Regions from separate parts of the Sporomusa aerivorans genome, predicted to be linked through region 3. Evidence: riboswitches for the same ligand, from Rfam matches in the RefSeq annotation. Region 3 holds a riboswitch; each other region holds the start of a gene.
What was found. Region 3 has a riboswitch for lysine ahead of SATMO3_RS30470 (DUF441 domain-containing protein). Riboswitches for the same ligand answer to the same signal wherever they lie in the genome.

Region 1: another riboswitch for lysine. It lies ahead of dapB (4-hydroxy-tetrahydrodipicolinate reductase); the one in region 3 lies ahead of SATMO3_RS30470 (DUF441 domain-containing protein).
Region 2: another riboswitch for lysine. It lies ahead of SATMO3_RS03035 (YfcC family protein); the one in region 3 lies ahead of SATMO3_RS30470 (DUF441 domain-containing protein).
Region 4: another riboswitch for lysine. It lies ahead of SATMO3_RS05035 (DUF441 domain-containing protein); the one in region 3 lies ahead of SATMO3_RS30470 (DUF441 domain-containing protein).

What each region holds. Positions count from the first base shown of each region.
Region 1 covers NZ_CP156926.1:3,846,879-3,854,161, forward strand. The annotation lists gene SATMO3_RS18415 (ribonuclease J) at 1-368, opposite strand, end outside; gene dapA (4-hydroxy-tetrahydrodipicolinate synthase) at 637-1,515, opposite strand; gene dapG (aspartate kinase) at 1,531-2,751, opposite strand; gene SATMO3_RS18430 (aspartate-semialdehyde dehydrogenase) at 2,765-3,796, opposite strand; gene dapB (4-hydroxy-tetrahydrodipicolinate reductase) at 3,849-4,643, opposite strand; lysine riboswitch at 4,799-4,972, opposite strand; gene SATMO3_RS18440 (general stress protein) at 5,101-5,778, opposite strand; gene SATMO3_RS18445 (YlmC/YmxH family sporulation protein) at 5,844-6,119, opposite strand; gene SATMO3_RS18450 (hypothetical protein) at 6,128-6,448, opposite strand; gene dut (dUTP diphosphatase) at 6,533-6,976, opposite strand; gene SATMO3_RS18460 (M16 family metallopeptidase) at 6,989-7,283, opposite strand, start outside.
Region 2 covers NZ_CP156926.1:660,621-667,903, forward strand. The annotation lists gene SATMO3_RS03020 (hypothetical protein) at 1-522, shown strand, start outside; gene SATMO3_RS03025 (amidohydrolase family protein) at 515-2,134, shown strand; gene SATMO3_RS03030 (alanine racemase) at 2,196-3,311, shown strand; lysine riboswitch at 3,386-3,567, shown strand; gene SATMO3_RS03035 (YfcC family protein) at 3,728-5,131, shown strand; gene SATMO3_RS03040 (M20 family metallopeptidase) at 5,152-6,318, shown strand; gene SATMO3_RS03045 (hypothetical protein) at 7,029-7,283, shown strand, end outside.
Region 3 covers NZ_CP156926.1:6,365,055-6,372,337, reverse strand. The annotation lists gene SATMO3_RS30485 (pyridoxal phosphate-dependent aminotransferase) at 1-583, shown strand, start outside; gene SATMO3_RS30480 (2-hydroxyacid dehydrogenase) at 594-1,577, shown strand; gene SATMO3_RS30475 (phosphoglycerate dehydrogenase) at 1,745-2,701, shown strand; lysine riboswitch at 2,762-2,931, shown strand; gene SATMO3_RS30470 (DUF441 domain-containing protein) at 3,089-3,547, shown strand; gene SATMO3_RS30465 (hypothetical protein) at 3,959-4,417, shown strand; gene SATMO3_RS30460 (putative bifunctional diguanylate cyclase/phosphodiesterase) at 4,923-6,671, shown strand; gene SATMO3_RS30455 (methyl-accepting chemotaxis protein) at 6,685-7,283, shown strand, end outside.
Region 4 covers NZ_CP156926.1:1,116,601-1,123,883, reverse strand. The annotation lists gene SATMO3_RS05060 (hypothetical protein) at 1-666, opposite strand, end outside; gene SATMO3_RS05055 (NAD(P)/FAD-dependent oxidoreductase) at 685-1,752, opposite strand; gene SATMO3_RS05050 ((2Fe-2S)-binding protein) at 1,760-2,101, opposite strand; gene SATMO3_RS05045 (NAD(P)/FAD-dependent oxidoreductase) at 2,165-3,235, opposite strand; gene SATMO3_RS05040 ((2Fe-2S)-binding protein) at 3,225-3,551, opposite strand; gene SATMO3_RS05035 (DUF441 domain-containing protein) at 3,580-4,038, opposite strand; lysine riboswitch at 4,171-4,337, opposite strand; gene SATMO3_RS05030 (phosphoglycerate dehydrogenase) at 4,401-5,357, opposite strand; gene SATMO3_RS05025 (NAD(P)-dependent oxidoreductase) at 5,534-6,517, opposite strand; gene SATMO3_RS05020 (pyridoxal phosphate-dependent aminotransferase) at 6,528-7,283, opposite strand, start outside.

The DNA of each region.
Region 1 (7,283 bases), 2.5 Mb from region 3:
ACCCGAATAAAGCCAACTTTAAAATTCCCAATTTGAATCTGATCGCCCGACTTAACGGCATTCAGGTTATTGACCGATACACCATTTTCCTTCAAACGCCCCTCTAAAATTCCCAGTGTTAGCCGCGTTCCGTAAACAGGCACATCAAGCTGTTTTAATACATACGGCAACGCACCTATGTGATCTTCGTGGCCGTGTGTCAGTACAATGGCCTTGACCAGCTCACGATTGTCCAATAGATAGGTAATATCGGGAATAACCAGGTCAATGCCCAGCATGTCATCTTCTGGAAACATTAAACCAGAGTCAATTAGTAAGATTTCGTCACCATAACGTACTACCGTCATGTTCTTACCAATTTCCCCCATCCCGCCCAAGGGAATTATTTGCACTTTGTTTGGTTGTCGCGCCAAAAAAACTTACACCTCCAAATAGATAAAATTTACTAAAAAATCAAACCGCCCGTTCATTAAAAAAAAGATAAAAAACCGGCCGTCCTGCCCACTTGTGAATAATTATAACCTATTTGCCTGCCTATGACAACAAGTGGCTGCTTGCTCCGGCAATATTATATGCAAATATTAACTACACATACAAAAAAACCGGCAGCGCATTGTCTGCCGGCAAAAAAATCAGCTATACACCTATCGACTGCATTACCATTTTGAGTTGGTCTCTCTCGTTTTCGGTGACTTGAACTAACGGTAAGCGCACCGGACCCGCGCTAATGCCGATAAGATTTACGGCTTCCTTGATGGGAATCGGATTTGTTGTAACAAAAATTATTTTAAAGAAAGGCATAAGTTCAAGATGCAAGGTTTGCGCTTTATTTTTATCCCCGTTGTTAAAAGCGGCAATCATGTCCTGGATACGTTTGCCTACGATATGCCCAGCCACACTGATAACACCGTGACCGCCGACACCGAGGATTGGTAAAGTCAAAGAGTCATCGCCGCTATAAACAAGAAAATCACTGGGAGTTGTGCGGATAATTTCAGAAACTTGTTCCATGCTGCCGCTAGCTTCTTTTACGGCAACAATATTTTTAATCTCAGCTAAGCGGGCAACTGTCGCCGGTAATATATTAGAGCCCGTACGACCCGGAACGTTATATATAATAAGAGGTAACGCTGTAGATTCGGCAATTGCTGCAAAATGTTGATAAAATCCGGCTTGCGGAGGTTTGTTGTAATAGGGGCCGACGAGCATAGCACCATGTATACCGATTTTTTCGGCTTCCTTAGTTAATTCAATAGAAGCCCTGGTATCATTCGAACCTGTTCCCGCAATGACCGTTGCACTATGGCCAATGGCTGCCATCACAGTTTCAAATAGCTTTAATTTTTCCTCTTTACTGAGTGTGGCCGATTCACCGGTGCTGCCTGCAACTACAACTCCGTCAGATCCATTTTCTACGAGGTATTTCGCCAGTTTGGCGGCTTCACCGTAATTAACGCTGTAGTCGTTGTTAAACGGAGTTACCATTGCGGTCAAAACACGCCCAAAATTCCTCATAAAACTCTCCCTTTATTAGTTTGATAGACTAAATTTCTCGTGAAGGGATTTAACGGCAGTTTCCACATCACTGTGAGGTACTAATGCCGAAATCGAAGTATGAGAATCTACGGTCTGCAAAATAGCGATTCTATTTTTTGTCAGAGCTTCTATAAAACTGGCCATTACGCCGGGAACTTCCCTCATACCACCGCCAACAACCGAGACCTTGGCACAGTTTTCCAATACTTCAATTTCATAGCCTTGGCGCTTAAGTTTTACTAAGGCCCGTTCTGCATGATCCGCATTAATCGTAAACATGATCTGGCCGGGATGGACATTAATTAAGTCAACACTAATGCCACTATCGGCCATTGTCTTGAAAACCTGAAAACTTGCGTCATTTCCTGCAGCATCGTCAAGTTGAACTTTAATCTGCACAATATTGGTAAGATAAGTAACCCCTGTCGCCACGCGGTCAATTACATCCGCGCCGACAGTATCCTCTTTAGCAATATTGGTAATAAGAGTTCCCGGAGCATCGGAAAAGGTAGATTTTACTATAAGGGGTATATTTTTTTGCATAGCAATTTCCACAGCTCGGGGATGAATAACCTTGGCCCCCTGGTGTGCCAGTTGGCAAACTTCACCGTAGCTTATGCAGTCAAGTATTTTTGCATTATTCACAATTCTCGGGTCTGCTGTCATAATTCCATCTACATCTGTGTATATCTCAACCATTTCGGCATTTAGTGCCGCCCCTAACGCGGCTGCAGTGGTATCGCTACCGCCCCGCCCCAATGTAGTAAATTCATTTTCAGCTGTCATACCCTGAAATCCGCAGACAACAGGAACTTTTCTCTGTTTCAGGAGACTGATAAGACGTGTTGGGTCGCATTTTAATATGCGGGCGTCTGTAAAATTGGCATCTGTTATAATACCGGCATGCCCGCCGGTAAGCATAACAGCATCCATCCCAGCGGCCTGCAGTGTACCGGCCATAACTACCGCCGAAATCATTTCACCACAGTACATAATCTGGTCAAGCTCGCGCGCAGCAATATTTTTGTAGGCCGTCCTTGCTACGCCAATCAGGGTATCAGTGGCATAGGGAGCGCCCTGCCGCCCCATTGCCGACACTACAACAACCGGATTAAAGCCTTGGTCCCGCGCTTTTGCAATCTTGCGCATTACCAATTCCCGCACTTCGGGCGACGCCACCGACGTCCCCCCGAACTTCTGGACAATTACTCGCATTTTTTTTTACACCTCAAATTAAATTATGCTCGATCATATACTCGGCAATCTGTACAGCATTAAGGGCTGCACCTTTGCGAATTTGATCCCCCACCACCCACATGTTCAATCCATAAGGCACAGTTTTATCTGCACGGATACGGCCGACAAATACTTCATTACGATCGGAAGTATATAAAGGCATGGGATACAGCATTTCAGCCGGATTATCCTGTACAATAACACCGGGAAATTTAGCCAGCAGGTGTTTAGCCTCCGCCGGTGACAGCGGCCCCTCTAATTCAATATTTACCGACTCGGAATGGCTGCGGAACACAGGTACGCGAACGGTCGTCGAGGTGATGCCAATAGTATAGTCATTCAATATTTTATGGGTTTCGTGTACCATTTTCATTTCTTCTTTGGTATAGTCATCCTCAACAAACACGTCAATATGCGGCAACAGGTTGAAGGCGATTTGATAATGTTTCGGCAGGCTGGCGCTAGGCAAAATGTTAGCTTCCACTGCGCGCCCCTCTATAGTTGCCTTAACTTGATCTGTTAGTTCGTCGATAGCTTCTTTACCTGCTCCTGACACTGCCTGATAGGTCGAAACAACAATCCGTTTTATTTTAACAGCATCATAAATAGGCTTTAATGCCATTACCATTATAATAGTTGAACAATTAGGATTCGCAATAATCCCTTTGTGATTTTTAATGGCCTCGGGATTTACTTCGGGGACGATGAGGGGTACTTCCGGGTCCATACGGAACGCACTTGAATTATCAATGACGACGGCCCCGCGTTTAGCCGCTTCAGGCGCCAGAGTTTTACTAATCGAACCGCCGGCAAACAGGGCAATCTGCACATTCTCAAAAGAAGCAGGCGTAGCTTCCTCAACTATGTAACTTTTTCCCATAAATTCAATAGTTTTGCCTGCCGATCGTTCCGAAGCCAACAGTTTTAACTCATTAAACGGAAAATTGCGTTCTTCGATAAGTTTAAGAAATTCTTGGCCAACAGCTCCAGTTGCCCCCAAAATTGCAACATTATATTTTTTCATTACAAAAACGCCTCCAGATCCTTTACATTATCTTTTACTTCTTTGCCGTACTTTAGCCCATTATATGTTCAAGACCAACAATTAGACCGTCAACAGTAAGTACTTTTTTACAGGCCAATACCACCCCGGGCATGAACGACTCCCGTGATATAGAGTCATGACGGATGGTAAGCGTTTGTCCTAAACCGCCGAAAATAACTTCCTGATGGGCAACATATCCAGGCAAGCGAATGCTGTGCAAACGGATACCGGCTAAATCTCCGCCACGTGAACCCTCTAACTTCTCAACTTCCTGAGGGTGGCCCTGCCGCATCTCACCTCTTACATTGGCAATCAATTCGGCGGTTCGCAGCGCTGTACCGGACGGAGCGTCCAGTTTTTGATCATGGTGCATTTCAATTATCTCTACATGGGGTAAATACTTGGCCGCTTCCTGCGCCAGTTTCATCATAAGAATAGCACCTATCGAGAAATTAGGTGAAATAATTGCATTAACCTTGTTAACTGTACATAGTTCACGAATCTCATTTAGGTCCTCGTCAGTTAGACCGGTAGTGCCTACAACCGGGCATACACCATGTTTGCTGGCGATGCGGATGTTATTCATAACTGCTTCCGGCTTCGTAAAATCCACCATGACCTGCGGCTTTGTTTCACTGATAACAGTAGCCAAATCATTTCCTACTGTTACACCTGTTTTCCCAGCGCCAATAATATCGCCAACATCAGCAAAGTCTGAATTGATATCAACTGCACCCACAATGCTTAGCTGTTGATCTTTATGAACTGCGCGCAATACTTCCCGGCCCATTTTTCCGTAAGCACCACAAACCATCACTCTAATCAAGCGCTATACACCTCCTGTTAAATAATCAGTTTTTCCATTTTTTTTGGGCAAAGCTATAAATACAAAACAGCCAGTGAGCGCATCTCTCACCGGCTGCCACAGACAGCGTAATCTGACCATAGGAAAATATATATATAAATATACTTTCACCGACCAGATGAGATAGCGCTCCACCAAAATAATGGTGACAGTCTTAAACCTATTTGATGTAAGACCAGTAAAGGAAAATTCGGCAATCTTCCCTTACTTCGGCAGTTGCCCCTTTCCTTCAGTTCATTGACGCCGCTCTCCCTGAAAGTACTCTTGGCTTCCGCACCTCTACTTCATCCCGTACAGGATGTTGCTTATTCATTTTATACACATTTTATACCAAAGGTTCCAACATTGTCAATAAATATTAACATCTGTGTATACTTTATAATACTTAGAAAAAGAAACCGGGGAAGTCCCCGGTTCTTTAACGCATTGCGTGAGTTTCGACGTCTTTGGCTCCGCTTTGCCGGAGAATTTGGGCCGCTTGGTTCGCTTTTGCGGCATCAGAACGTATTACAGCCAAAATTCCTCCCTCAGCTACATGCTGTTCATACCTTCTGCCCGCTTCAGCCGGAATTCCCCAGTCAATCAAACCGCCGGCAATCCCGCCTGCTACAGCTCCGCTTAAGGCAGCGGCAATCGGGCCGGCAGCAACGATAGGGCCTACTCCCGGAATAGCCAAAGCACCAGCTCCCAAAAGCAAACCGCCAATACCGCCTAACGTTCCTCCTGTTAATGCGCCGTCTGTGATATCATCTTCGAAATAATCGCTGCCTTGCTGCCTTTGTTTCTTTTGATTTTTAGAAACAATATTAATTTCCTCAGTCGTAAAGCCTTGTGTTCTGAGAGAATTAACAGCCTGTTCAGCACTTTCGCGCGAATCAAATACACCGATTACGCTTTTAACTCCGGAACCGCCGCCTTGTGTACCGCCACTTGCGCCTTGTTGACTTGAAGTACTCGAAGTATTAGATTGAGCGCTTGCGCTTGTATAGCTAGTCACCAAGGCATTGCCGGATTGTCCTGCGGTTTGGTTCGTTGCCTGATTGGCAGCGGCATTTCCTGAAAGTTGATTCCCACTGTTGTTATTTGTTGTGGCCATAGTAATACCTCCTAACAATAGATTCATATGCAACCTACTGTTAGGTTGAACCAGCTTCAAGCTTTTTATTCCCCGCTAAAGGTAGAATAAAAACGATCGTAGGCATTATTTAAATCAACAATGACAACCTCATCCCCAATCCGTTTAATAGCTTGCCAGGGTATAACGGAAATCTGATTGTCAGCTAGCAGATTTAATAACGCTCTCCTTTTGGGCAGAATAAGCCCGCCGATAACCCCGGTCCGGCTATCGAAAGTAACCTCGCAGTCCGCAATATTTCCTAAACGCGCGCCATCTCCCAGATTAATAACTTCTTTGCCTGACATTTCACTTAATCGCATATCCTCACCTACTTACCACTAAATAGTTTAGTAAAAACCGGTTGAATGACGGCTACCCCTATAGCCGTCATCGCCAAAGGATCAAAGGAAAGGAAAGTAACGGTAATCCGTTCCGGTAAGTCAAGCTTTAAAAAGGAAACAATCATTACCAGGGAGAGATAAACTCCCCCCGCAGTCGCTACCAAATCCTGGACAGCGTTGGAAAATGGCGAAGGCTTGGGTTCAACTTGGGGCAAACTGTCTACCGACGCCCGCAAATGACAAATGCGCAGCCAAACCGAACCCATTATAACGAGAATAATTAAAATTAATAAGGCCCAGGTATACATGGTAGTCCCCCTCTAGTGCTTCTACCAATGTATATGGCTAATTAGTTTAAGTTATGATCAAACACCAATGAAACATTCCAAAAGTTATAGGCCAGTACTCCCCAAGCCCCCCGCGCGAACTCCCTCAACAAAGTCAGCGTCGGCTTTTAAATATTTATAAAATATCCCCTGTGCTATTCTAGAGCCTTGCGAAATTACGACTGGCTCACTACCATGATTTATTACAGCAATTAAAATATGACCCTCGTTATCCGGATTATTGTAATAGTCGGCATCAATTATACCTTGACCGTTAATTAAGCTTAGCCCGTGTTTTACAGCCAGCCCGGAACGGATATGAATGCCTAAGTATTCATCCGGTTCCATATAGGCTTTGATTCCGGTCTCAACTAAGACAACCTTTCCCGGCTGCACAATAGCGTCCTTAGCCGCACTTATATCATACCCAGCGCTTAACTGAGTCTTTCGTTTCGGCAAAACTATATCCAAATCCTTATACTTGCTTACTATTTCAAAACCTCTACCCATACAAGCTCCCTTCTAGATAGTAAGATTTGCGTTAATATTTGCAGCATCAACAGGACCTAAAGCCGTTAAGCACATTTTTTCCGCGGTAAACATCTGCTCAAGCATTTGATTCACATCGCGCAATGTCACTCTGTCAATTTTTCGTACAACTTCATCTAAGGAAACAAATTTTCCTAATGTTATTTCCATTTTGCCAATACGGGACATCCGGCTGCTGGAGCTCTCCAGTCCAAGAAGCAGGCTCCCCTTGATCTGCTCTTTGGATTTAATAAGTTCTTGCTCACTGATTCCTTTGGTCTTAAGCTCG
Region 2 (7,283 bases), 790 kb from region 3:
GCACTTGTAACTTTTGGTGTTTCATGGGTAGTTCAACCACTTACTTTTTTTAGTATGTTGGGAACAAGTGGTTCATACATCGGCTGGTTAGCAGGCAGCGTTGCGGATTTAAGGTGCCCGGCAGTTACTATGGCTCAGAAGGTTTCTGGATATGAGGCTGGTACACCGGAAGGTGATGTTATCTCGACGATTGGTATTGCGGGATCTGTACTGTTATCTGTATCAGTAATTACTATCTTTACCATTATCGGTGCGAATATTATTGATATTCTGCCGGCCTTTATCAAAGAATCCTTCAAAGTAATTTTACCAGCGGTATTTGGTGCAGTTTATGTGGAGTTGGCCAGCAAGCACTTAAAATTGGGTGCAGCCACTATTTTAGTAGCATTGGGTTTTAGCTTTTTGGCGATTAAACTCGGAGTTCCCGGATGGATCCTTAATATAGCTATCATCGGCGCAGGGATTGTGATTGCTAGAATCCAATATTTAAGTGAAGCAAAAAGGAGTGGGACAAATGTTTGATCTGAAAATTACGAATGGATTAATCATTGATGGAAGTGGTAAAGCTGCTTTTGCGGGCGACATTGGAATAGTGAAGGATAAGATTACAGCAATCGGGAATTTGAATGACCAGGATAGCGTAGAAACAGTAAATGCCAATGGCAATATGGTAGCACCCGGATTCATTGATATGCATACTCACTCGGATTTATCATTTAAATATGATAGACGAGCTAACAGCAAGCTCCACAGTGGCGTAACTACTGAGGTCATTGGCAATTGCGGAATTTGTGTAGCACCAGTTCGGGAAGAAAATAGACAGCTTTTAATTGACTACTTGGGGACTAGACTTATTGGGTCTATTCCGGTTAACCTGGAGTTGCCTTGGACAAGTTTTAAAGAATATTTAGCCTGGTTTGACGAAAATCCTCCATCTATCAATCTTGCACCGCTTTTGGGCCAGGGTGCTGTGCGAATTGCCGTTATGGGCTTTGCAAAAGGAATGCCAAATGCCGCAGAATTAAAGGACATGCAGCAGATTACCGATACAGCAATGTCGGAAGGAGCTTTAGGATTAAGTTCCGGTTTGGTATATCTTCCCGGCGAATATTCTTCAAAGGAAGAAATTGCTGAATTATGTAAGGTAATGGTTCCTTATCAAGGATTTTATTCTACCCATATGCGCACTGAAAGTGATGGCATTATGGATGCAATTGATGAAGCTCTTTGGATAGGTGGAACAGCAGGAGTTCCTGTTCATATTTCGCATTTAAAACTTTTAAGTCAGAATATGCTGGGAAAAACAGATTTGGTATTAGAACGTATGGCGCAAGCAGAGCGTTCCGGTATTGAAGTCTCGTACGATATTTATCCGTATACTGCAGGCTTAACTTCGCTTTCCGCTTGCTTACCTCCTTGGATTTTTGAAGGGGGAGTTGCGAAAATGATTGAACGGTTACAAGATAAAAGTATTCGTAGCAGAATACGCAAGGAAATTGCAGAGGGGTTGCCTGGCTGGCAAAATTTTGTTAAATCTGCAGGTGGTTGGGGAAAATTCTTTGTATCATCTGTACGTAGCGAAGAGAATAAACATCTTGAGGGAAAATTTATCCCAGAGATTGGCGAAATGCAAGGGAAAGATCCCTATGATGCAGCTTTTGATTTGCTTATCGCAGAAAACGGCCGGGTTCAGATGAATTACTACGCTATGCTGGAGGAAGATGTAATGACCTTCCTACAACAACCTCGAGCTATGATTGGATCAGATGCTATGAGCTTATCTGCAGAGGGAACTCTCTCTTTTGGCAAGCCGCATCCTCGGGCATTTGGCACTCCAACAAGACTTTTAGGAAGATACGTACGGGAAAAGAAAATTCTTTCTTTTGAAGAGGCAGTTAAGAAAATGACTAGTTTGCCTGCTAAGCGATTGGGGCTTAAGGCTAGAGGTCTTATTAAGGAAGACTATTACGCTGATATTGTTATTTTCAATCCCGATACGGTGCAGGATAAGGCAACTTATACAGATCCTAAGCAATATTCTCAAGGTATTGAGAATGTTATTGTAAATGGACAAGTTGTAGTAAATCATGGATTGCAGAAGGATGTATATGCAGGAAAAGTTCTAGGTAGATAATAAAAAAAGGTGAAGTCTAAAATGGCTTCACCTTTTTTGTAAAAATCGGAGGTACTATGGTATGAAAAGAATAAACCAGCTTACTACACCTAGCTTTTTGGTTGATTTGGATAAGATGGAACAAAATATTAACGATACGGCTGAATTATGCAAAATTAATAGAAAATTGCTCTGCCCTATGGTAAAGACGCATAAAAGCATTGAGATTGCCAACCTGCAAAAAGCTCATGGAGCCACAGGTTTTTTAGTTGGAACGCTTGATGAAGCAGAGAAATTGGTTCAGCATGGTTTTAAAGATATTATACTCGCCTATCCTGTTGCGGCAGCAGAAAATATTGAAAGAGTTATTGAGCTTGTTAAAAAAGCGCATATTACTGCAAGCTTTGATGGAATTGATGCGGCTATGCAAATGCAAAAGTTACTCATAAAGGAAAAGTTGACCGTAGACTATCTAATTATTATTGACTGTGGTTTACACCGATTTGGGGTTAAGCCGGATAAAGCTGTGGATTTAGCAAAAGAGCTAAGTGAATTATCCACCTTAACATTTAAGGGTGTTTCCACACATCCAGGACATGTATATGGAATCAATAATCTATCTGATATTGAAAGAGTTGCCCAAGAAGAAATAGAAGCTTTGGAAATGGCAAAAGATTGTTTAGTTGCAGCGGGCTTTGTCGTGGAAATAGTTGCTACCGGTAGTACGCCAACGCTGCAATTTGCTGTGCAAAATAAAACAGTTACTACCCTAAGACCAGGAAATTATATTTTCTATGATGCGATTCAAGTCGCCTTAGGTATAGCTCCAATCGAAAGGTGTGCGCTGACGGTACTGGCAACAATTATTGCTAATCCAAGTGAAAATATTTTTATTATAGATGCGGGAAGTAAATGCTTTGGTTTAGACAAGGGAGCGCACAGTGCTTCACTGGTAAGTGGATACGGTATTGTAAAAAAACATCCTGAACTGATTGTGGAAGGATTATCGGAAGAAGTCGGTAAGATTAGAGCGACTCAACAGACTAGTTTAAAAGTCGGTGATAAGATTGAAATTATTCCCAATCATGCATGTGCTGCTGTGAATATGTCAAGCTTTTTGTTAGGACATCGACAGGGATTTGTTGAAAAAATGATAGATATTGATGCAAGAGGTGGTACAAATCGGAAGCCTTGGTAGAACCATCCCCTTGAGGTGCCCCAACAGATTATTGACACCTGCTTTTATGTAGTGTAAAATTAATACAATTTGATAGTTTGTATAGAGGTGCGGGATATTATCAGTACTCACGGCTAGTTGGCAGACGTTGAACCGTGATGAAAGGAATACCCGCCGAAGCAAAAGTTATGCCAAGAACCTTTGCTGGTCTCGTATTGAACAAATACCAGACTGTCACTCGGTAAGAGATCTTTCCGGGTGAAGCGCTATATCACATGCAGGAAGTATAACTTTTTGCCCGCAAGCAGTTGTGAAAGCGTTCACACTGCTTTTTTGTTTTTTTCTGGTCCTATGAAAAATAACCAAGGCGAACATTACCTTGATTAATATATATCCCGCCGCTTGCGGGAAGGGTTATCGGAAGAGGAGGATACTAAATGCAAAAAAAAGCAGAAACATTCCGCGTTCCACACACATTTGCAATCATTTTTACGATCATTTTGTTAGTTGCGGCAGCTACCTGGATTCTTCCCGGTGGTGAATTTGACCGGGAAAAAAACAAGGCTGGAAAAACAACGGTTGTAGCCAATACCTACCATCCGGTTGAAAGTAAACCCCAAGGCATTAAAGAAGTATTCATGTCTCCGCTGAAGGGTATGGAAAAAGCGGCCAATATTGCCGGATTTATTTTGATTGTCGGCGGTGCCTTTGCTGTTATCCAAAAAACTGGTGCCATTGATGCTGGTATTATGAAAATGATTCGCCTACTAAAAGGTAAGGAAATATTATTAATTCCTATAACTATGACTATGTTCTCGGCAGGTGGCGCTATCTTCGGCATGTCTGAGGAAACCATCCCCTTTGTCGGCATATTTGTACCCATGGCGCTCTTAATGGGCTATGACCGGATAACCGGGATGTGCATACCTTATGTGGCTGCCACAACCGGCTTTGCCGGTGCTATGCTTAACCCCTTTACAGTAGGCATAGCGCAAAGCTTTTCCGAGCTTCCCGCTTTCTCGGGCATAGAATACCGAACTGGCATTTGGGTGGCAAGTACCGTCTTAGCCATATCTTTTGTCATGTGGTATGCCCGCCGGATTAAGAGAAACCCCGAACTAAGCCCAACGTATGAAGAGGATAAAGCTGCCAGAGCCAGCCTGCAGCACCTTAAAGAAAGTAACGCCACCCTTACCACCGGTCAGCAATTAGTGCTTACCTTGCTTGTAGCCGGGATGGCGCTGATCGTCTTAGGGGTATTGAAATGGGAATGGTACATTGATGAAATTGCCGCTGTCTTCTTGGGCATGGGAATTTTCGCTGGAATATTTGCCAAAATGAGTACTAATGATATTGCGGATGCCTTCGTTGTTGGCGCAAAAGACATGGTAAGCACAGCCATCTTAGTTGGCTTGGCCCGTGCCATCGTCGTGCTGGCTTCTGACGCAAAGATTATTGACACCATTTTAAATACTCTGGCTGCGCCATTAGCTGGTCTGCCGACTTTGGTTTCAGCATATGCAATGTTGATAGTTCAAATAATTATAAATTTCTTCGTAACTTCCGGTACCGGCCAAGCAGCACTGACAATCCCCATCATGGCTTCTTTAGGCGATTTAGTTGGTATAACCCGTCAAACTACCGTACTTATTTATCAGTTTGGCAACGGTTTCAGTGATATGATTTTCCCCACTTCCAGTGTACTTATTGGTTGCTTGGGCATGGCCGGCATTCCTTGGTCAAAATGGGCCCGCTGGGTACTGCCGCTGCAGATTGCTTTTTTTGTTTTGTGTGTAATTGCTATCACGCCAGCAGTACTGATGAAATGGGGTCCGTTCTAAAAATATAAGGAGATGTAGCAATGAAGAACTTAATTAACGACCAACTTGACCAGTTACAGGAGGTACTGTTCGCCCTTAGTGACTCAATCGGTCAAAACCCGGAGTTGGGTATGGTAGAATATCAATCTGCCGCTAAGCTGACCGGCTTGTTGGCTGAACATGGTTTTACCGTTGAAATGAATATTTGTAGTTATGAGACAGCATTTAAGGCTGTCTATAACTCCGGCAAGGCCGGTCCTACGGTTGCCTTTCTCGCCGAATATGACGCATTACCGGAAATTGGTCACGGCTGCGGTCATAATATGATCGGCGTCATGGCGGCAAGTGCGGGAATTGGCCTAAGCAAAGTTTTGGCCGATATTGGCGGCCGGGTAATTATCCTGGGAACACCTGCGGAAGAAACAATGGGTGCTAAAGTAGCAATGGCTAACCAAGGTGTTTTAGCCGATGTTGATGCAGCCATACTGGTTCATCCCCACAGTAAGACCCACGCCAGCGGCATATCCCTGGCTATGGATGCCCTGCAGTTTGAGTTTAAAGGACAAACCAGCCATGCTGCTGCGGCACCGGAAAAAGGCATCAATGCATTGGATGCTGTCATTCAGACCTTTAATGCTATAAACGCACTGCGCCAGCACGTCACATCTGATGTGCGAATCCACGGTATTATTAGCAAGGGCGGAGTAGCAGCCAATGTCGTTCCCGATCATGCGGTGGCCCAATTTTACGTCAGGGCAAAAAGACGTAGGGCACTGGCAGAAGTAGCAGAAAAGGTAAAGAACTGCGCCCGGGCCGCAGCACTGGCTACCGGCGCTGAATTAACCATCAGTAACTATGAACTTTCCTATGATGATATGAATACCAATCAAAAGCTGTCTGAAGCCTTTAGCGCCAATCTTCTGGCAGTAGGCGAAGCCCAAGTTAATCCGCCGCCTGAAAGCTTTGGCTCGATTGATATGGGCAATGTCAGCTATGTTGCACCGGCCATTCATCCTTATATCGGCATTGGCGATGAAACACTGGTAGGACATACCGTAGAAATGGCAGCAGCCACCTTTACACCTGCCGCACATCAGGCATTGTTGCGTGGAGCTAAAGCTATGGCCTTAACTGGTTATGATTTAATTACCAATGCCGGCTTGCTGGCGGAAATCAAGGCAGAGTTTGAGCAGAGTTTGAAAAAATAGCCTTTAAGCAATTGAAAACAATGTAATGCTAACTTTTCACCCGGTCTGCCGTCCCCTTGAGTCTCGAAACATAAAAAGCCCGGCAAGGGTAGCTTGGCGTACTTGATACGCCGAACTATTCCTGCGGGCTTTTTATTGCTTAGCGCCATGTTATCCAGTTCGCCCAGGTCGCTGGGGCATCCTTTTGATGCGTCGTGCAGTCCTTGGTGTTTTCCCAGCTAAAGACTCAAGGGAAAGACTCAAGGGGACGGTTCTCTTGATGCAATGCGAATACCTGATTAGACAGGAGTGCTTTCAATATGGCATATTTAGATATGAAAAAGTTATTTTACAAGTTAAAAGATCAGATAGGTGAGTTGAATTTTATAAATTTAGCATCAGGAGAACCGTCCCTGTGATGCACGAATAAAGGGTTTAGATGTTAAAAAAGGAAATTTATAATTGTGAAAGATCAACAGCGATTCAAATATGTGAGAAATAGTGGATACGAGAATTGAGACTACAATTATCAGGTTATTTTATCAAGCAGCTTGTTCTTGTTGCGCTAGGGAAGCATCACGGGGACGGTTCGTCTGCAAAAGATCATATTGGATTAGAGAGTATGTGTTGGTACTTAGTGTTCAAAGATAAATAACACTCTTTAGCATCAGGAGAACCGTCCCCGCGAATCTAAGTAAAGGTAAAAAAAAAAACGGAAGGATGATGTACCGATGAAAAAAGTGTTAATGCTAACCTTAGTCCTGTTGTTGGCATTCTCCAATCTAGTTTTTGCCGCGCCCAGTGAGTCGGAAGTTATAGCTTCATTTAAGAGCTATGTGGACAAGGAAGTCAAAAAGGCATTGGTTAGCTATGAAACGAATAATCGGATGATTTTTATAGTCAATAGGAAACAACCACCTTATTGGCTAGAACCGCCATTTTGGCGCATAGTACACTTTACACTTAATGACGAGTACAATATTGAT
Region 3 (7,283 bases):
ATGCGATGACGCCTACGATAATTTGGTCTATGAAGGCTGCCGGCTGTCGCCCGCCGGATTTCCGGGCATGCGCGAACGGACGATACTGTGTGGTTCCCTGTCAAAAACTTATGCCATGACAGGCTGGCGCATTGGCTATATTGCAGCGGTTGAGCCGGTCATTGGCGCTGCCATCCGGCTGCAGCAGAATATTATGCTGTCACTCTGCACCTTTGCCCAGCATGGAGCAGTGGCCGGACTTACGGGTTCCCAGGACTGCATACAGGCTATGTCCCAAGAATTTGCCCGCCGCCGGCTACTGGTGCTGGACATGGTCCGGCAAATTCCCGGCGTTGTCTTGGAAGGAAACCCCCAGGGAGCATTCTACGTTTTTCCCCGCATTACTCTGCCTGGTATGACCTCGGCGCAGGTAGCGGACTACTTATTAGACAATGCCGGGGTTGCGGTAGTCGACGGCCTGGCTTTCGGTGAGCACGGCAACGGCCATTTTCGCCTGTCCTACGCCGTATCCTATGAAGATTGCCGTGAAGGGCTGGAACGTATTGCCGGTGCGATGAAAATGCTTGTGCAAAAAAATAGTTAGGGGGACGGATATGACGGTAGTAATTAGTGCCATGCCAAGGTGGCGGTTTGCTGCGTCGCAGGTTGCTGTGCCTGAAGACTGGGACGTCAGGTTTATTAATCCGTCCACCGACGAGGAATTGATTCTGGCCTGTCAGGAGGCCGAATTCTTGCTGGTTCCGGCCAGCGTTCCGGAAATTAACGCTCATGTTCTTCGCAATATTACCCATATCAAATTGATCCAGAGCGTAGGCGCCGGCTTTGACCGTATTGATACGCAGGCGGCGGCAGCGTTACATATTCCGGTGGCTAATGTTCCGGGGACAAATGCCAAAGCGGTGGCCGAATTCACCATTGGCCTGATTATTGCGCTTAAACGGCGGCTTCTGTTGGCGGACCGGGAGGTAAAGGCCGGCAGGTATCAGGAGATACGAGAAGTTTTGTTTACCCGGGGGCTAAGCGAAATAGAAGGCAGTAAAGCCGGAGTGATCGGCTTAGGTTCAATTGGCCGGCAGGTAGCGAAAATCCTAACTATTTTGGGCGCGAACGTAAGTTATTACAGCCGCAGGCGGCAGCCGCCGGAAATAGAGGCCGAGTGCCAGGTAAGCTACAAGCCTTTAGAGGCTTTGCTTGCACAAAGCGATGTTGTAAGTCTGCATGTGCCGCTCAATGCGGCTACGCGCGGTCTCATCGGCCAACGGGAGCTTGCGCTTATGTCTTCCGGCAGTATTCTGATTAATACGGCGCGCGGCGAAATTGTGGATCAGGCGGCATTGACGCAGGTGCTGGAAGCCGGACGCATAAGCGGTGCGGCTATCGATGTTTTTGCACCGGAGCCGCCGGCGCCGGTAAATCCGTTATTGAGCCTTTCGCCGGCGGCTAAGGACCGGCTGCTGGTTACACCGCATATCGGGGGCGTTACGGTGGAGGCTATGCGCAAGATGCTGCTGGCGAGTCTGGATAATATAGCGAGAGCCATAAATGGCCAGCCGCCGGTGAATATTGTAAACCTGTGAAAATCCAAGTCAGAGACATTGGCGACGGTTTAGGTATATAGGTATAGTGAAGATGGAATCTGACCCTGTTCGACTTGTTGAAAGTATCCTGAATTTGATATGCAGGCGCATTTAGAATGCCTGCATACCGGAATGATACTATGCGAGAGCGGAAAGGATTGGATATCTTGAAAACAGTATTGATCACATCTAGAGAATTTGGCAGCCAAATCGATATTCAGCATAGAAAGAGCCTGGAGCAATATTTTGCCGAAAACGGCTGGCAGATTGTGTGGAATTCGGCAGGCGCGGCCATGAGTGCCAGAGACATCATTCAGCAGGATGCCAGGCATAAGCTTGATGCCATTTTGGTTTATTCCAGCTCGGATGAAATTAACCACGAGGTTTTTAAAGAATGCCGGAATCTGAAAGTGGTATCCCGGCATGGGGTGGGTGTCGAGAATATTGATGCCGCGGCAGCCCGCCAAGCAGGCGTGGCAATTAAAACAACGGCAAAGACTCCTGGCTATGAGACGGTTGCGGATCTAACCTTTGCGTTGCTGCTGTCGCTGGCCAGGAAGGTGCCGCAGATTGATGCCACTTTGCGAAAAAGCGGCTGGTATCGCCCGGTCAGCAGCGATGTTTGGGGCAAGACGCTTGGTATATTCGGGCTGGGACGCATTGGCAAAGCCGTCGCCAAACGGGCCAAAGGCTTTGATATGAAAATTTTGGCCAGCACGCGGCATCCTGATGATGCCTTTGTAGCAGCAAACGGCATAACCTTGTGTTCCAAAGAGCAGCTGCTGGCCGAAGCCGATTTTGTCAGCCTGCATTGTATGCTAAGTCACGAAACAAAGCATATGATTGGCGCCAGGGAGTTTGCCCTGATGAAACCAGGCGCTTATTTGATAAACACCGCCCGGGCCGGACTGGTAAACCAGGGTGATCTGCTAAGCGCGCTCAGAAGCAAAGCAATTGCCGGCGCAGCCATTGATGTATTCGAAACCGAGCCGGCCGTAAATGACCCCCTAATCGCGGAAGATCTCGATAATGTAGTGGCAACCACGCATGTTGGCTCCTATACGGTGGACTCTCTCCGGCGGATGGACTTTCTGGTGGCGGCGAATATTGTGGAAGCAGTGTAGGTCAATCAAAAAAATTAACCAGTCAAGCAGGGATTTAACAACTTGATTAGCGAAATAAATCGGTATGGTAGAGGCGCGAGATGCAATAGTACTTACAGGGAGCTGGCTAAGTGACGATCTGTAAAGGAAAGGGCGGATTGCCGAAGTGGCGGGAACGGCCAATTCCCGCCACTGGGGCCGTATCTAACAGGTACGGCACTGTCATCTTCGGATGGTGAGCTATCGCACTGGGGGAAGACTCCTCTTCACTATGCCGGTAGCCCCTAAGTAGATAGTGGCTGCCTTTTTTCTTTTATCTGCCGGCGTTTAATCTGCCGCGCTGGATGAAAAGAAGGCAAAAAACTCATCTTAATATGGAGAATCTTACACGATTTAGGATGTGGAAATATGAACTGGGAAAATATGCCGCTATTAATCATTCTCGTACTGGCAGTTATTGGCGACAATCAGTCGGTAGCCCTGGCTGCTTTGGTGCTGCTGCTGATAAAGCTGCTGGGATTGACAGCCTGGTTTCCAAGTATCGAAACTCATGGATTGAATATTGGTATAACCATAATGACAATGGCGGTGCTGACGCCGTTGGCGCAAGGTCGGATATCCCTGGGCGAAATGATGTCAGCTTTCAAAACCCAGTCAGGTCTGATTGCTATTGTCATCGGGATATTTGTTTCCTGGGTGGCAACGCAGGGCATGCATTTTTTGAAAGCATCGCCGGAGGCTACGACTGCTTTGATTGTCGGTACAATCGGCGGAGTATGCTTTTTGCACGGTTTGGCGGTTGGTCCGCTTATTGCAGGCGGCTTCGTAGCCATGATAATTAATGCATTGAATTCATTTAAACAGTGATTTGGCAACTGATATGCCGTTTTTGGCAAACGGATACCCGATTGCGCCCAAGTTTTGCATGGACGGCAAGGCTTCGAAGCTTGTAAGCCCTGCCGTTATTTTTATATGGAAAGAAAGTATAAATTCTTTTTAATATGCAGGCAACATAGCTTATGTTTTGCCACAAGCTCGGCGCAAGCCGTGTTTTTTTATTTTAAACCGGTTTTAAGCTTTCAGGCGTTTACGCTGTGCGCAAAGCAATAGCTTGATATAAAATATATCGATAGTATATGAAAATTAATTCGATAACCGCAAGGAGTAAAGTATCAATTTGTGGAATAAGCTTATTATCATAGGAATTGATCTTATTTTCCTGTTCCTATTCACTGCTCTAATGTTTACGCCTGAACGATCAGCAGGGAGGTTCGGCCGTTGGATTATCAATTATTAAAGGTACTCGATGGCAATATGAGGGATGAGGTATTAATGGCAGAGTTAGCCGACGAAACGGTTAAAGTGCTTCGCAAATACAATCTTCACAGCAACTCTGATTTGTACTGGGAAAGGCCTAAGGGAAAATATCCGCAGAAGATCTTTTTCAGCCACAAATTTTTGAAAAAATCCTCAGTTATAAGAGTCATATTCTATATATACCAGTTGTGTTTTGCCAAGGTAAAATATTTCGAGCGTAATTGGGATGACTTCATACCGTATGTCCATAGTTGGCGGGATGGATTTGTTGAATGTGAACTGCATGATATGGAGTTTATTAAGCATAAGTATTCAGACATTATCTTTGACCTGAGGGATTTGCAGAAGATTACCGATATCAGAGAGTTTGTGGCTATTTGCGATTATCTTGACGGCCAGAAGAGCGCATTAAAAAATTGAATCCAGTTAACCGGCAAAAGTAGAGAGTTCGCGTTGAGACATTTGTTTCAGAGCGGCTCTTTCTTTATTTTGGCGAAGCGTGTTTTCTAAACCCGTTCGCCGGTGGGGTGAAAGCAGAAATAATGATGTAGGAACATTATTTGCATTGAATTTTTGATATATAGAATCAATATCATTTATGCGGATAAGAGCATTATGTATGCGCGTTGGAAATGGTAATTTTATGTAATAATTATAGGAGAAAGTAAATCGAATAAAGTCAAATAGGAAATAAACATGTCATATCAGGCTGAATTTTATATAGTCATTTTGTTGATATAACGATTATTTTGCCAAAAACAGATAATAAATTTGCTAAAATTTTTGAAATGTAGTGGCAGAAAGTGTGGTAGCGATGAACTATAGGCCTGGCAGGTTTAAGAAATATAAAGAATGGAATATACCGCCGAAGGCGATTAAGCCGGCACAGTGCGGCCCCGTTAAGGCTAATCCGCGGAGATTGTTCGTGATTAATCATCGGCCGCACGTTTTGGCGAATTATCTTCGTACCTACATTAAGCATAAGAAGCAAACCCGCGCTGTGCTTGAGAAATATCGGGAGCAGATAGATGAACTGGTGAATGCCGGCAAACAACTGGAGAAATACAAAATACTGGCGGAAAATGCCAAGGATATTATGTTGTTTATTAACATGGACGGAAGGATTATCGAAGCAAATGAGGCAGCGCTCCGGGCGTATAGATATACCCGGGAAGAATTATTTTCAATGACTATCAGCGATTTAAGAATCCAGAGTACAAATAAACAAATCGCAATGCAGATGGAACTGGCCGAAAAACAGGGGATTTTATTTGAAACAATTCACCGGTGTAAGGATGGCGGAATTCTACCGGTTGAAGTAAGCTCGCAAGGAACATATATTGGCGACGAGCGTGTGCTGCTTAGCATTATCCGGGATATATCGGAGCGGAAAAGGGCTGAACAGCAAATGAAATATATGGAGACGCATGACTTCTTAACCGGTTTCCCTAACCGGTATTATCTTGAAGAATATCTTAAGAGCGCTGTTGTGTATTCAACGGCAGAAGGTAACGGTGCGCTTCTTTTTTTGGATGTAGACAATTTTAAAGTTATTAATGATTCTTTTGGATATGCCATAGGCGATAAGCTTTTAGTAGAACTGGGAAACAAGCTGAAAAATATTATAAAAAAAGATGATTTTATTGCCAGGCTTGGCGGCGATGAATTTGCAATCGTTCTCAAGGATGTAACTATTGATATGGCCAAGAGAGCGGCGCAAAAGATTATTAAGTATCTGGGCAGTGAAAATTTCGCAATTGACGGGCCGGGAAATTATTGCAATTTGTCTGTAAGTATTGGGATTACACGGATTGATGACTTTGCAGATACCCAGAAGCTTTTTGCTTACGCGGAGGCTGCCTTATACAATGCTAAAGAGGAAGGTAAAAGCCGGGCAGTTGCCATTGAAAGCGGAAAAGAAAAAAGATGGCTGTCAGAATCCAATGCTGCAGTCAAGCTGCTGCATGACTGCTTACGGAATAACAGGCTTGTCTTACACTATCAGCCGATTATGTCCGGGCAACAGGTTGTACATTATGAAGCTTTGCTGAGAATGCTGGATAATGAGGGGAATTTCATTTACCCAAGCTCGTTTATAACCATGGCGGAACGCTTTGGCCTTATGGCCCGTATTGACAGGTGGGTCATACATTGTGCCATACACACCTTAGCAGAGAAGCCGGACATGACTATTTTCGTTAATGTTTCTTCTCTGAGTATAGGTGATGATGAGTTATTAAATTTCATTGAGATGTGCCTTGGCGAAACAGGAATAAGGCCGGAACGAATCGGGTTTGAAATTACCGAAACAGCGGCCGTTAAGGATTTGATAAAGGCCGGGCAGTGGCTTCGCAGTCTTAAAAAGTTTGGTTGTAAATTTGCTTTAGATGACTTCGGTGTAGGGTTTTCTTCCTTTAAGTATATTCAAATGCTGCCTGTTGATTATATCAAAATCGATGGTTCGTTCATAAAAAACCTGGATACCGATTTAACGCAAAAAGCTCTCGTGCAAGCCATGAACGCAGTTGCGCACACCTTGGGAAAAAGAACAATTGCCGAATTTGTGGAAAACGAGATGATTTGGCGAACTGTACAGGAACTGGGGGTTGACCTTGGACAGGGCTATTATTTAGGCAAACCAAGTCCGCTGGCAAAGATACAGACTACTATCTGAAAAAGAGGTGCGCATGATGAGCATGAACTTAACAACGAAAATGATAGCTTACTTTCTGCTGGTTGTGTTTGTTGCCGCAACAGGATTTATATATACGGTCTGGCGGGTGGGGGAGGTGGCAAATAAGAATGTTATCTTACAAGAGACAATGATGCCTTTGTTTATAAAAACAACCGAGATAAACTATTTTGCCACGGTGCAGGTAGCTAACCTGCGCGGCTGGTTTATTACAGGGAATCCCACGATGCTGGACGAGTGGAAAAAGGCCAGTAACGTATCCACGGCCAATGAGGAAGCTTTGGACAAAATGTCTCTGACTGAGGAGGAGCGCAAGCTTACTGCCGATACCAAAGCGCTTGACGACAAGTATACGACGCTGGCCACCAATAAGTTTGTTCCGCTAATTCAGGGCGGCAGAAGGGACGAAGCCCGAAAAGTAATGATTGAGGAAATGGGACCGGCCGCCAAAGCCCTTAATGAACAATTAATCGAACATAACAAGTTTCGGGTTCAGCAAATAAATACAGCTCTGGATGAGGCTGTGAACAATGCCCGTGAGGCAAGAACGGCGGCTATTGTCGCGGCCGTGTTTGCCGCTATTGCTGGCATTGC
Region 4 (7,283 bases), 1.2 Mb from region 3:
CCTCTCAATGTTCATTTTGGGCAACAGGTCTTTTACATCAAGTCCCAGGTCGGCCAAACTGAGTGTTCTTATTTCTTTCTTTTTGGCTTTCATGATGCTCATTGCCGACGGATAGCGCGGTTCGTTAAGGCCTTTTTGGGCAGTCAGTACCGCAGGTAGACGGATTTCCAGTTCCTCGGTACCACCGTCAATCTCCCTGATAACAGTCGCTGTCTTCTCGCTGATACTTAGCTTAACCACGCTGGCAGCCGCAGGAATGGCTAGCTTTTCCGCCAGCCGGACCGCTACCTGGGCTGAACCGTCATCGATAGCCACCCGCCCGGCCAGAATCAAATCATAAGACAGCGTGGACGCGGCTTTCGCCAGGATTTCGGCGACAACCCACTCGTCGGCAGCCATAAGCTCCGGAGCATCGATCAGCAGGCCTTTATCGCCCCCCATGGCCAGCGCCGTCCGGAGTGCGTCCTGGGCCCGGCTGCCGCCGATGGTGAGAACGGTAACTTCACCGCCAAACTTTTCTTTAAGCCGCACTGCCTCTTCGATGGCATATTCATCATACGGATTGATAACAAGATGAATGCCGCCAGCATCAATTTGGCCATTGACGGTGAGCGCAATCTTGGCTTCTGAATCAAAGGTTTGTTTTATACATACGAGAATGTCCATTTCTTTTTCCTCCTCTTGCTAGGCAAAACGCGTGATACTGCAACGGTCAATGGGTATGGACGATTCGCCCTCGGTGATTAGTTCCGTTACAATGGCCCCGGCCAGGGGCGATAAGGTAACGCCGCTATGCATTACGGCAATATAGAGATTCTCAAAACCTGGAATATGGCCGATGATGGGAATTTCATCCTCAGGCATAACCCGTAAGCCGGCAAAACTGCGCACAACTTTGGCTTTGGCCAGAACCGGCACAACCTTAACTCCAAAATTGGCAGTTTCTTCCATGACATCCAGCGTGGTGCTCCGGTCAAAACCGGCATATTCTTTGGTGTAACCGATCAACACCTCTCCGTTGCTTGCCTGCCGCATGGACGACAACGTGTGTTTGAACAGGGGAGCCACCGGCTCAGTGACAATAATTTGTCCCCGCACGGGATATACAGGGATGTCAAGCCCCAGCATTTTTCCTATGTCGCTGGTCCACACACCTGCGCTCAGAATCAATTTTTTGCAGCAATAACTGCCACGCCGGGCTGTCACCAGGTAAGACCCTTGTTTCTTTTCAATCCCGGTAACCGGATTAGAGTATTCATAGGTTACACCATTCTTTTTGGCCGCTCGCATATACTGTTCCACGAGACGCATGGGATTTACGTTGCCGTCGATGCTGCAGTACGTGGCGCCCAGTATCTCAGGGGACAAGGCCGGTTCAAGCGCCAGGGTTTCATCCCGGCTGAGAATATCAATCTGTATCCCCACTTCTGCCTGCAGCTCAGCCAGACGTTTGGCCAGTTCCCGCTCCTCTTCCGTAAAAAAGGGACCTATGCCGCCGGTACGTTTGTACTCAATATCACCAATCCTGCGGGGCAGGAACTCGTAGAGATCGGCGCTGAACATCGACAGTTCCCCATACCAGGAGGGAACCTTGCTCTGTACCCACACCCACCCCTGCGTTGAACCGGAGGTTCCGTTTAAAGGGAATTCTTTATCCAGGACTAAAATTCCATCGGGTTGCACCTCGGAAAGGTGATAAGCAATCCCGCTCCCAATGACACCACCGCCGATAATAATCGTATCATACTCCATTCTCAACTTACTTCGCCTGCCCTTCCTGTGTGGTAGGATGCGAAGTCGACTCCGCCAGCAGCGATCTTGTCGTCGAACCGCCGGTATGGTGCGCTGCCAAGCTGCCTACCGTAATGGGGCGGAGCGGCATTCTCTGCCGTGGCACAGGAATTTCGTCTACTGATTTTCCCCGATACTGCGCGATTAATTCTGCTATAATCAGCCGGCAGGTTTTACCCTGACAAAGGCCCATGCCGGCCCGGGTCAGCCTTTTCACATCATCAAAGGTTTCCGCCCCTTGCGCAACGGCGTTTGCTATATCTTCCGCCGTCAATTCCTCACACCGGCAAACGATTGTCAAATTATCCAAGTTTTGTGCCCCTCCTTCTTGTTGGGTGTCTGCGGTTATGCCACCGTCATACTCATTGCCGGATCAAATGCCGATATGAGCCATTCGTGCCTGCCAGCGAGCCGGATACCTGGCTGATTCCAATGTCATCAAGCCATCCCAGTGTGCTTGTTTGGCGGCTGAATGCGCTTCTGCTGTATTTTCTGCTGTATTCTGCTTAAGATAACTGACGGCACCGAGACCGGCAATGGCACCAGTCCGGTATACTCCGGCCTGGGAGGTTATTCCTGCCGTTTGTCCTGCGACAAAAATGCCGCTTATAGAGGTCTCCAGACTGGCGGAATAGCAGGGCAGCCAGCCCCCCAGTTCTTTGCGAAAGGCCAGCCGGCAATTTAAAGCAGAAATGGTCTCAAGTACCGGATGCCTGCCGCCGTCAAGACAGACAAGATCTACCTCATACCTGGTATCCCTCCGGGTTGCACCGGAAGTCAGAATTATTTCCTCCACCCGGCTGCCGCCGGTTGCGGCTATTGGCTGCGAGTGCAGCAGGACCGGTATGCCACTCGCCCGGAAGGCCTGGAGAATAGTCTCATCGGTCGCAACAAGCGCCGCAGATGGTTCGGCCAGCGCGACTACCTCGATGCCAAGCTTGCGCATTTGGCAGATAATCTCCAGGGTCATGTCGCTGGAACCGAGCACCACAGCCTTTTTCCCCGGATAGATTCGTTCACGGTTCATGAGGATCTGTGCTGCCCCAATGGTCATGATGCCCGGCAGCGTCCAACCACGAAACGGCAGAGCTGACTCCGCAGCTCCGGTAGCGATAATAATACAGCCGGGAGTGATCTTTTCCATCCGACCGCCGCAGGCAACGCCCACACTGTTGTCGGCATATACGCCAATCACGTCATGCTGCAGCAGGCTTTGAACAGGCAGGTATTGTAACCGCTCTGCCAGTGTCTGCGCCAGTTGACAGCCGCTGAGTCCGGCATAAGGAACAGGCATATCAGGAATTGTCTGCGTTTGCTGTCTAAGCTGACCGCCAAGGCTCCAGCTTTCATCGGCAATAATTGCGGAATAACCGTTTGCCGCCACTTCGTGAGCCGCAGCAAGCCCGGCCAGCCCGCCGCCGATTATTAATACATCAGTTTTCATGCATCTCTCTCCTGACGTCCGGATCACCGGCATATTTGGTAATCATCATGCCCTCCCGGACCAGAGTGCTGCAACTCTTCACATGTTCTATCCCGTCAATGGTAACAAGACAGCTCTGGCAGCGCCCGTTGCCGCAGTAAAGTCCCCGGGCCTGCGATAAATTCCGGCTGTGGCCGAAGGCATAGAAACCATGTGCCATTAAAGCCGAAGCTACGGTTTGACCTTCCCTGGCGGACAGCCTGATACCCTCAAAATAGATGGTAACAGGTCTGCCCGGCACACGCTCGCCAAATATAGTTTGCTGCTGAATATCCATCCGCTTCCCTCCTCTGTACCAACTCAAACTACTGAGTAAACAGGTTCAACAAATTCATGATAATGGCAACTATGCCGCCGGCAATCAGCGGTCCAACCGCCAGCCCCTGCAAAAAACAAACGCCGACAATGGTACCGACAATCAGGGATGTCGTGGCTTCCGGTGATGCCTTCAGAAAATATACGCCTTGTGTTGCCAGCCAGGACACAAATATGCCGACAATAATAGCGATCAGGCCTGGCTGTGTTTTGAAGGCTACCAGCATATCGCCTGCAGATACACGGCCTTGAGCCAGGGGGGTCAGCACGGCCATGGTCAAAATGATGATCCCGGCATTGAGGCCATGATTCTCTATATAAGGAAACCAGACTGTGCAACCCATCAGTTTTATAAGCAGAAGTCCCGCGACAGCCAGGGATACCGATTGGTTGTTACCGATAACTGCCAGCACAAGAATGATTAGTAGCGGCATATTGTCCCAGCTCATATTTCACATCCTATGCAGTAAGATTTAGTCATTCCCGGTGTGTAAATCAAGAGCATTCCGCCCGCCAAAGAAAAAGCGGCAGCCACCATGTACTAGGGGCTACCGGCATAGTGAAGAGGGAAGTCTTACCCCAAGTGCGATAGCTCACCATCCGAAGATGACAGTGCCGTACCTGTTGAGTACGACCCCAGTGCCGGAAACTGGCAGTTCCCGGCACTTCGGCGATCCGCCCTTTCCCCGCAGTTCATTACAGCCAGTTCCCTGCAAGTACTATTGCGACTCGCGCCTCTACCATACCGATTTGCTAGATTCTCAATTGCTTTTAAAACAAACCTGCAATACTAAATACTAATTACCCGCCATTATCCTGCTGCCACAATGTTTTGCACTACCAGAAAGTCCATCCGGCGTAAAGACTCCACTGTGTAAGAACCCACATGCGCAGTAGCTACTACATTATCCAGATCCTCTGTAATAATAGGGTCATTTACCGCAGGCTCCTGCTCGAATACATCAACCGCCGCACCGGCAATTTTTTTACTTTTCAGCGCGGCCAGAAGCTCACGCTGACATACCAGACCGGCCCGGGCGGTGTTAATCAAATATGCGCTGGGTTTCATTAACCCGAACTCCGGCGCGCCAATCATATGTTTCGTTTCTGCGGTTAATGCACAATGCAGACTGACAAAATCCGATTCGGCCAACAGCTCTTCTTTAGTGCACAGGGAAAGACCGTGTGCTGTAACAAAGGCTTCATCCGGATGCCGCGTATTCACCAGGATTCTCATATCAAAACCTTTAGCCCGTCTGGCAACGGCTTTGCCAATGCGCCCCAAACCGAATATCCCCAGTGTCTTACCCCAAACATCACTGCTTATCGGGCGATACCAGCCATTTTTTCTTAGGTTGGAGTCAATCTGCGGCACCTTCCTGGCCAAAGACAGCATTAAGGCGAACGTTAAATCGGCCACCGTCTCATAGCCAGGCATTTTATCGGTTGTTTTTATTTGCACCCCTGCTTGCTGCGCTGCGCTGACATCGATGTTTTCAATACCTACGCCATGCCGCGAAACCACTTTCAAATTCCGGCAATGCTTGAAAACTTCCCGGCTAATTTCATCAGAGCTGGAATACACCAAAATGGCGTCAAGCAATTGCCGGGCATTAAGCTGAATGATATCTCCGGCAGTCATTGCCGCTTCTGTTGCATTCCACATAATCTGCCAGCCGTTTTCAAAGAAATACTGTTCCAGATTTCTCCTGTGCTCTATATCGATCTGGCTGCCAAATTCTTTTGATGTGATTAATACTGTTTTCATACTATCCAATCCCTTCGCTCTCGCATAGTATCGTTCCGGTGTATCTTGCTGCCGCCAACAGGCTGTAACAGCTTGACATACCAGACTAAGGATACTTTCACTAAGTCGAATAGGGTCAGATTCCTTCTTCACTAGGCCCAAGGCGCCGTCCAGGCGCTTTGGCTTGACTCTGGCTTTTACCTGTTTATTACATTCTGCGGCGGCTCGCCTCGCATCGCTCTTGCAAGGTTCTCCAGGGCGGCCTGCAGCATTTTGCTCATTGTAAGTACGGTAACCCCTGCTATATGCGGGGTGACCACCAACCGCTTCCTAGCAGGCGCTGAAAGATTCAGCAGCGGATTTTCCGGACCGGGCGGCTCCGGCGCAAAAACATCGATTGCGGCTCCGCCAATGTGCCCGGATTCCAAAAGCTCCGCTAAGGCCTGCTGATTGATTACTTCGCCGCGCGCGGTATTAATCAGCAGGCTGCCGGGAGACATGAGTTCGAGTTCCCGGCGGCCGATAAGGCCGCGCGTTGCATCAGTAAGCGGCACATGCAGGCTTACGATATCACTTTGTGCCAGCAAAGCATCCAAAGGGCTAAAGGTTATCTGCAATTGCTCCTCGTCAGCCAGTGGCTGGCGTCTGCTATCATAGTAACTGACGGCAGCGCCTAAAACATGTAAAATTTTAGCTGCATGCCGGCCGATGGAGCCTAGACCAACCAGCCCGATCTTACTGCCTTCTATTTCCCGCAGCCCCTGCTGAAATAAAGTTCTCCGCACCTCGCCATACCTGCCGGCTTTTACTTCCCCGTCTGCCACGACGATCTGCCGCTGCAGCGCAATCATCATGCCAACCGTGAATTCAGCCACTGATTTGGCGTTCTGCCCCGGCACATTGGCCACCGGGATTTTTAAAGCGGCCGCTGTATGTGTATCAATACGGTCAAAACCCGCACCCACACTCTGAATCAATTTGATATGCGTAATATTGTTTAAGATGTTGGCGTTGATTGCCGGATTGCTGGCCGGCACCAGCAAATACTCGCCTTCCTTGCAGGCCATAATCAATTCTTCATCATTGGACGGGGTAATAAACCGGATATCCCAGTCTTTTGGCAGTACCACCTGTGATGTGTCAAATCGCCACTTGGGCATGGCGCTTATTACGATAGCCATTTTCTCTCCCCTAACTGCATTTTTGCGCAAGCGTTTTCATGGCTTCTGCAATTCGTTCCAGGCCTTCACGACAATCTTCGTAGGCCACAGCGTAGGAAAGCCGGAAGTGGCCATTGCCTTTTTCACCGAAGGCCAGGCCATCTACTACGGCAACACCCGCATGATCCAATAAGTAATCGGCTACCTGCGCGGAGGTTATATTGGGCAGCGTTATCCGGGGAAAAGCATAAAACGCGCCGCCGGGAAATCCGTCCAACTGCAGGCCTGGGATGTCATGGATCATTGCCAGCACCAAATTACGGCGGCGGGCGAATTCACCGGCCATAGTCCGCACACAATCCTGCGGACCGGCAAGTCCGGCCATAGCCCCATACTGTGCGAAACTGCACAAGGACAGCATAATATTCTGCTGCAGCCGGATGGCGGCATTAATGACCGGTTCAGCGGCGGCAATATAGCCGATTCGCCAGCCTGTCATTGCGTACGTTTTAGAGAGTGAGCCGCACAGTATGGTTCGCTCCCGCAGCCCTGCAAAACCAGCCGGCGATACCCGGCATCCCTCATACACCAGATTGTCATAAGCGTCATCGCAGATCAGCCAAATCCCCCGCTCGGTTGCCAGTGCAGCCACTGTTTTTAGTTGGTCTTCCGACCAGACTCCCCCGGTAGGATTATGGGGTGAATTGACAACAATGGCTTTGGTTTTGGGGGAAAGCGCTTTTTTAACGGCAGCAAAATCGTAACAGTAGTTTTGCTGCGGCTGCAG